Regions from separate parts of the Solibacillus sp. FSL W7-1324 genome, predicted to be linked through region 1. Evidence: riboswitches for the same ligand, from Rfam matches in the RefSeq annotation. Region 1 holds a riboswitch; the other holds the start of a gene.
What was found. A riboswitch is a leader RNA that binds a small molecule or an ion and turns the genes downstream of it on or off. The one in region 1 is predicted to bind cobalamin.

Region 1 (4,216 bases):
TAGCACCTTGCTTCCGCCAAGTTAGCAATTGCTTTTGCAATGATCCGATACAATTATCGATATAATCGCTATTTTCATTTTTTTGTTCATATGTATACAGCACATTCGAAAGCCATGTTGTCACACATTCAAACAGTACTACTGCATTGTTTGAGAGTTGCCCAATTGCTTCCGGAACCTTCACTTGCATTTCCACTGTAGTCCAGTCGATATTTTGATTTTCACGGTCCTGCTGATGGCGGATAATGCGTTTTTTCATTTCATCATCAAAAGATACACCTGTCGCCACATAGTAGAATGTCTTTTCCTCACCTAACTCCCTCGCATATTTCTCTGCAAAGGCACTTTTGCCGCTGCGTACACCACCGGTAATAAAAATCAATCGTCTCCCCCCTCATCCTTATATGTAAAAAGAACATGCCCAGACTAAGGCATGCCCTTCTATTTTATACTTATTTAAATAGTTCCGGGTATACTGATTGTGCCATAATTTCTACCGCTTCACCAATACGCGGTCCAGGACGGGACATAACATCTCCATCGACTAAATAAACTGCCTGATCTGTTACCGCCTGTATTTTATTCCAGCCTGTACGTCCAAGTATCTCATCAACTGCATTATCCATATACGTTGCTGGCGTAATAATGATTTCAGGATTTCGCGTAATAACATCTTCTTCCGCTACGCTGATCCAGCTCGACTGATCCGCAAAAATATTTTCCACATTGGCGTGGTCCATTATTTCCTGCTGGAATGTACTGTTGCCGGTAGTCCATAAATCCGGTGCTGGTGACACTTCATAATAGGCTTTTTTCTTTGTGCTAATTGCCGCTGTTTTTTCCTGTACTGTTTTGATTTGTGATTTAATGTCGGCTACAATTTCTTCTCCCTTATGTTCGACCCCCATTACTTCAGACAACTGGATAATGTCCGAATACACATCATCAAATGTCGCGGCCGAAGCGATTACAAATACTTTAAGACCCGCATCTTCCAATTGGGTAATTTGAGCTTCCTCTCCGATTGTATAAGCAACGACGACATCCGGATCTAATTCCAGAATACGTTCTGCGTTTATGACAGTAGAGGTCGACACACGTTCAATCTTTTGTGCTTCTTCCGGATATGTATCAAATTCTGTGGCACCGATAATTTGATCACCGACTCCCAGTTCAAACAAAATTTCTGTATTGCTTGGCTGAAGGGAAATAATCGTTTCCGGTACTTCATCGAAGGTCACTTCAACTCCCCGGTCATCTGTAACTGTATACGGAGTTCCTTCATTTTCGGATGCTGCTTGCTCCTCTTTTTTTGATTTTTCCTCATCAGACCCGCATGCTGCCAGTAATAATGTTGCTGCTAATGCAACGACCCATTTGTAGTTAAATTTCATTAGTCATAACTCCTTTTTTCTTTTTCGTTGGATAAGATTTTGAGATGAATGGTATTTCCTTTTGCTGATGCTGCTGATTCATATACACTGCCATGACAAAAAATACATTGGCAAGCAATCCAAGAAAATCAAACAGAATTTCATCCACTTCCCGTTCTTCGCTCACTTTATGTAATGCCCTGTAAGACTTTTTCGCCTCACTGCGGCAAATATGCAGTCTTGCGGCACTTTCGATTCCTTGTGGCAGTACAAACTGCTGAATCGACTCTCTGACTTCACCTACATAATAATCGTATCGATCACTGAGCCATTGCAGATCCTCAGATGTAATGGCCAATTTGCCGCGGACCGAACCATTCGCATGATAGGCTAACGGTTGAATCATCCTTAAGTCCTTCAAAACGACATGTCCGGATGCATCATCAACTAATGTCGGAAATACTGTACCAATTCGTGTTGTTAAAGAATCGGTACGGATTTCATAATCGACACAGCTTGATTTTTCCCGCATAAACGGATAGCAGGAAAAACGAATATCCTTTTTCATAAAAATTCTCCTCACTTCAAGTAGTGCCTCACCGAAATTATCAAGGGTACGAAAAAAAGCCACCCAAGAAAATGGATGGCTTCAAAAATCAAAAAAGGGCACAATAATGCTCATTCGATCCGTGACTGCCGTACATTCTCTTTAATTCCGAAGAGGGATGTTACGATAAGAAAAAGATTGGTCTCCTGGCTCTGCGTTTCCCTTTACTCATAAGTACCTTCCCGCTATATTAGCAGTGGTATCACACTTATTTTCATCTACGCTTACAGTTACGGATATAGCTTCGGATTTGCACCGAATTCCCATTTATGCATAATGCATCTTTTTCCTGCAAATTTATTCAATTTGTCTTAATCACTTTAGCATAATAATAAAATTATGCAAATAAAATTTTTCCGTTTACGATAAACATTCCGGACATTTACCGTAAATTTCAAATTTATGGGCTTCAACAGCATAACCCGGCAGTTTTTCACCGAGCATTTCCATCGGGCAAACAGACAGTTCCTTTACATTCCCGCAATCACGGCAAATAAAATGGTGGTGATGATGATCCGACTCGCAATGCATACGGAAATTTCGCTCACCGTTCAATTCTGTTTCTTCTAAAATATCAAGCTCCACAAAAGTAGCTAAATTACGATAAATTGTATCGAAACTCATCCCAGGGAAATCTTTTTTCAATACTGACAGCAAATCACGGGCAGTCAAATATTTGTCTGTAGCTGCAAACATACCCAAAATCAACTCTCGTTTATCCGTCTTTTTATAGCCATTATCCTTTAATATTTCCCACGCGCGCTCAGCATTCACAGTACTTCTTCCCCTTCCGTTTTGATTGAAAATTTCAATACAAGTTTTTTAATTAAAATTACTAACAGCAAAATCAAAATGGATGTAACAACAATTGTTCCACCCGGTGCCAAATTCAGGTAAAAGGCAGAAACAAGTCCGATCACTACAGCCAATTCTCCAAATACAATCGCTAAAATAATCGCTTCTTTAAAGCCGCGAGCTAATCGCATCGCTGCAGCTACCGGTAATGTCATTAAGCTTGAAACAAGCAGAATACCGACAATACGCATACTTGCTGCGATTACGAGTGCCACAACAATCATAAATAACAAATGAATCCATTTCGCCGGTAAACCGCTCGCTTTTGCATATTCCTCATCGAACGATAGTACGAAAAGTTCTTTGAAAAACAGAATTAAAAATAAAACGACAACGACTGCAATTGCCAGTACAACATATAAATCCTGGCGTGATACAGCAGAAACGGAGCCGAATAAATAGCTCATTAAATCTGTATTAAATCCGCTTGCAAGTGAAATTAAAATCGCACTAACACCGATACCGCCGGACATGATAATCGGTATTGCAAGCTCTTCATAATGTTTATAAAGTCTGCGTAGACGTTCAATTAAAACCGAACCGCTCACCGATGCGATAATCCCTAAATAAATCGGATTCAGCAATGCCAGCGCTGCAAATGATTGACTCAAGTACAGACTTCCTGCAATCCCCGCAAGTGTGACATGCGAAAGCGCATCCGCAATGAGCGATAAACGTCTTACTACGATGAATACACCTAATAGTGGTGCAATTACGCCAATAACAAGCCCTGAGAAAAAGGCATTTTGTAAAAATTCATAGTTTAATATAGCTTCTATCATAACGGCCTGCTCCTCTTAATGTATCTTTCGAACAGAGTGGCCGTTCCAGCTAGCAATCTGTTCTTCCGAAATCGTATCAAAATCATTTTTGTATCCGTGGAAATGGATCGACTGATTTAAACATGCGACATGACTGACACGATCCGAAACCGTGTCCACATCATGTGTAACTAAAATCATTGTCATATTGTGATGCTTATTTAAATGTGCGAGCATATCATAGAATGCCTGCACATTTTCGCGGTCGATACCGACTGTCGGTTCATCCAAAATAAGGAGCTTCGGATCGGCCACTAAAGCACGTGCGATGAAAACACGCTGCTGCTGCCCTCCGGAAAGCTGGCCAATATTCCGTTTCAGAAATTTTTCCATGCCGACATCTTTTAAAGCACCTTTTACTAAAAAGTCCGCATCTTTTGGATAGCGTTTAAAGAGTCCAACCTTTTGCGATAAACCGCTTTTCACGACTTCCTCGACCGTTGCAGGAAACCCCGAGTTAAAGGCATTGGATTTTTGCGAAACATAGCCGATCCATTCACGGTGTTTAAAATGGTTTGCTTGTTCGCCAAATAATTTAATTTCCCCTGACATGGGCTTTA
Region 2 (4,216 bases), 360 kb from region 1:
TACCCTCACAAGAATAAATGCATTTCGATCAAAGTCTTATAGCAACCGCTTTGGGTGACAGCCCTAGTTTCAACGTTCCTTGCTTTCCAAGTACCATACAACGTAGCTATCCGTTCTAGACGTAGGTGCTTCCTTTGAGCCTGTGAGCTAGATACCGCCATAGTTCAGTATAGTGTATTTCAGAGGGCCAAATTTTACTCTACACCACTCACCCCATCGTTGGGTGGGACATAAGTTTCCCTATGTTCAATCTTTAGACCCTTACCTTCGGAAGTTCGTCAGTTCCTTCCCTTGAAACTATTCTCACCGTATCTAGTTTTTCAGCCGTGCGGCATATCCGTTGGCATACCTTCTCTCAAGGAGTGGCTACAGCCTTCGTTCTGCCGAATCTACCTGTGCTTCACACCCTATAACCTGTCAGTCATAACGCATGCAGGAGTATTGACGGGATAGTTTCAGAAAACGTGGTTTCTTCATTCCTATCCTCCATTGTATAGTTGAAATTTATTTTTATAATTTCCTGTCTTTCACGCTAAAAGCGTTTATAACAGAACTTGTCGCGCTGGCCCGATTGTGGAATAAGAAAACCTGCATTCATTCCAACATTTTTTTATAAAACTTAATTATAAATCATCAATCTTTACTAAAAGACCAAAAATAACGTTACCAACAGAAGTTTAGGCGCATAAAAAAGGCAGATATGATGGAAATTAAAGTTTCTGCCTTTTCTATGAAAACTTCCGGAATGTGGGCTGTACCCCTATACAAATAAAAGTTTGATTATATATAATCAAACTCAAAGCCTTTAAATATAGGGAGTAGTTTTATTTTGTTATATTATTCACCCTATATTAAAAGCACGAACCAGGCTTTTTTCCATTATTTCACTCCGCTCGAACCAAAGCCTTTGTCACCGCGCTCCGAATCTGTCAGCTCGTCCGTTTCTTCAACGAAAACTTGCGGAACATATTGAACGACTAACTGAGCGATACGCATCCCCTTTTCAATCGTAAACGGCTCTTTCCCGTGATTAATCAAAATAACCCCGACCTCACCGCGGTAGCCTGCATCGATCGTACCTGGACTATTTAACACAGTAATCCCGTGTTTCAATGCTAATCCGCTACGTGGACGTACTTGAGCTTCTGTTCCTTCCGGCAATTCGATTTGAAGTCCGGTTTTAATTAACCCGTATTCTCCAGGCAGTAAAACGTTGTCTTCAACCGCACTCAAATCCATCCCTGCATCCCCTTCTCGTGCCTGTTTCGGCATTACGGCTTCGGGGTTGGTTTTCTTAATTTTTAATTGAATCGACATATTCATCCAACTTTCTCTTTTTATATACTAACTTCATGCAGTTATAACAAAACCATATTTTTTCTTAATTTTCAATAGGGAGCATGTCTAGGGTTTTGGTTGGATTTATGCAATCATTCAATAGGCCCTTTACTTTTAGGTTGTTAACGCTTATACTCAATTCAACTATATATTGTGTTTTTTTAACAAGGTACTACTAAATGTAGTTTAAAAGGGAAGTTTGGTGCAAAGCCAACGCTGTCCCCGCAACTGTAAATGCTGACTGAAGGCGAATAGACCACTGTGCTACTGGCATGGGAAGGTACGTCTGACGGATGAAGCAAAGCCAGGAGACCTGCCTCGTTAAAACTACGTACATTTCTTCGGGGAATAGGAAATGGAGGCGCGCTCTCTTTCCGTTTCCATTTCAAGCTATCCTGTTTTCCGGGATAGCTTTTTTTGTTTTTTTCCGCAAAATATATACGGCACAATCATTAGTAATACTTATATAGCGAGGGATTCTATGATGAAACTTTACACGAAAACATTTTGCCCAAAATGCCTATGGGTAAAATCCGAACTTGATGCAGCCAACTTGGAGGTAGAGGTCATTAATATTGACCAGGATGAATCAGCAAAACAACAAGTAATCGATGCAGGTTTTCTGTCTGTGCCGTTATTTGAAATAAACGGTGAATTTATTGCAGAGCCGACTTCTATTATCGATCGCATTTCTGAAATAACTGCATGATCATTTATGCTTCACGAACTGGCAATGTACGATACATCGTGCAAAAACTCGGCTTGCCCGCTATGGATCTGGCCGAAGTGGTGAAAATCGATGAACCGTATCTGTTATTTACGTATACGGATGGATTAGGCTCGGTCCCCCCTATCGTCGACCAGTTCATGACGGCAAACTATGAATTTTGCAAAGGAATCATCGTAAGCGGAAACCGGAATTTCGGTCATGATTTTTTCGGCCGTGCTGGCGACCTTTTAGCTGCACAATACGGAATTCCGTTAATTGAAAAAGTGGAAATGCGAGGAACTCCGGCTAATTACGAAGCGATTACAGATTACTATTACTCCATTTGGAAAGAGGCATCGATATGAAACAGTATTTAACATTAAATAACGATATATTAAACCGTTACCGTGCGACCGGTGAACTGGATTTGGCGAAAGACAAAGAAGCGACACGCCGCTATTTTCTGGAAGACGTCAATGTCCGTCTGCGCTACTTTATAGATATAGAGGAAAAAGTGCGCTATTTAGTTGATGAAGGCTATTACGAAAAAGAGTTTTTAGACTTGTACTCGATGGACTTTATTAAACGGATGTACAAAAAAGCCTATTCCTACAAGTTCCGGTTCCCTTCCTTCATGAGTGCTTCAAAGTTTTACGAAAGCTATGCGATGAAAAGCCGGGACGGAAAAGAGATTCTGGAAAAGTACGAGGACCGGATCGTCATCATCGCCCTTTATTTGGCACAAGGTGATGAAACATTGGCGGAAAAGGCCATTGAAGCGATCATGACTGCCTACCAGCCGGCAACCCCAACTGCTTTAAACAGCGGGAAAAAAGCGCGCGGTGAGCTTGTTTCATGCTTTAAACTGACAATGGATGACACGATGAATTCAATCGCCGAGAACATCGGTTATTGTTTGGAGCTTTCCCGTTTAGGCGGCGGTGTCGGGGTAAACTTGACCGATCTGCGTCCATTAGGGGATCCGATTAAAGGGATCTTAAACCGTGCGAGCGGGGTTATGCCCGTTGCGAAACTGCTGGAGAATTCGTTTTCTTACAGCAACCAATTGGGGCAGCGAAACGGTTCCGGCGTCGTCTATTTAAATGTTTTTCACGGAGATGTTGAGTCATTCATTTCGTCTAAAAAACCTAATGCAGATGATAAAATACGACTTGCTACGTTATCGACAGGCATTATTTTACCGGATATTTTCTTTGAACTGATGCGCCGTGATAAAGATATCGTTTTGTTCAGTTCTTATGATATTTATAAAGAATACGGCAAACGCATGTCGGAAATTTCGATTACGGAAATGTACTACGAACTATTGGATAATCCGAACATCCGTAAACTGAAACGATTAAACGCCCGTAAACTATATACGGAAATTAAAAAGGCACAATTTGAATCGGGTTACCCGTTCGAAATATTCGATGATAATGTAAACAATGTCCATCCATTAAAGGAAATCGGGCGTGTGAAGATGTCGAATCTATGCACCGAAATTCTCCAGTATCAACAAACAAGCGTCATTACCGACCAAAATGAGCCGAATAAATATGGTCTCGATGTTTCTTGTAATTTAGGTTCAATTGACATTCACGAAGCGACGAAAGTTCAGGATTTCGGACAGCTTGTTGAAACAGCAATGCGTCTTTTGACGAATGTTTCAACGATGACCGATATCGTCAACGTCCCTTCTGTATCCAAAGCCAACAAAGTGATGCACTCTGTCGGGTTGGGTGTTATGAACTTGCATGGACACCTCGTACAAAGTGGGATTCGTTATGGTTCCAAAGAGTCAATTGAATTTATCGATGCGTTTATGGAATCGTTGAACTATTACTCGTTAAAATCATCAATGGAAATCGCGAAGCAAAAGAACGAAACGTTTTATCGATTTGAGAAAAGTGATTATGCGAGCGGGATTTATTTTGAAAACTATATAAACAAAGAAGATAAAGAATTTGCACCAGAAGTGATTAAAGCACTTGGGGCTACTCCGATTATTACTCGAAATATGTGGGATGAATTGAAAAAACAAGTTCAGAAATATGGACTATTCCATAGCTATCGACTGGCAATCGCGCCTTAACTGACTAGGGCTTTCATTGTTGTAAAACAGTGTCAAAACAAGTGAAATTGCTGGAAAGCCGTAAAGCCAAAAAT

Region 2: it holds a riboswitch for cobalamin, as region 1 does, so the genes downstream of both, MKY71_RS07525 (glutaredoxin family protein) here and MKY71_RS05715 (hypothetical protein) in region 1, are expected to answer to the same signal.

Annotation. Positions count from the first base shown of each region.
Region 1 is NZ_JBBOYH010000001.1:1,202,614-1,206,829, reverse strand. It holds gene MKY71_RS05725 (bifunctional adenosylcobinamide kinase/adenosylcobinamide-phosphate guanylyltransferase) at 1-382, opposite strand, end outside; gene MKY71_RS05720 (ABC transporter substrate-binding protein) at 453-1,394, opposite strand; gene MKY71_RS05715 (hypothetical protein) at 1,384-1,941, opposite strand; cobalamin riboswitch at 2,100-2,281, opposite strand; gene MKY71_RS05710 (Fur family transcriptional regulator) at 2,341-2,754, opposite strand; gene MKY71_RS05705 (metal ABC transporter permease) at 2,751-3,617, opposite strand; gene MKY71_RS05700 (metal ABC transporter ATP-binding protein) at 3,633-4,216, opposite strand, start outside.
Region 2 is NZ_JBBOYH010000001.1:1,562,583-1,566,798, reverse strand. It holds gene dut (dUTP diphosphatase) at 880-1,317, opposite strand; cobalamin riboswitch at 1,489-1,673, shown strand; gene MKY71_RS07525 (glutaredoxin family protein) at 1,820-2,047, shown strand; gene nrdI (class Ib ribonucleoside-diphosphate reductase assembly flavoprotein NrdI) at 2,044-2,412, shown strand; gene MKY71_RS07515 (ribonucleoside-diphosphate reductase subunit alpha) at 2,409-4,142, shown strand.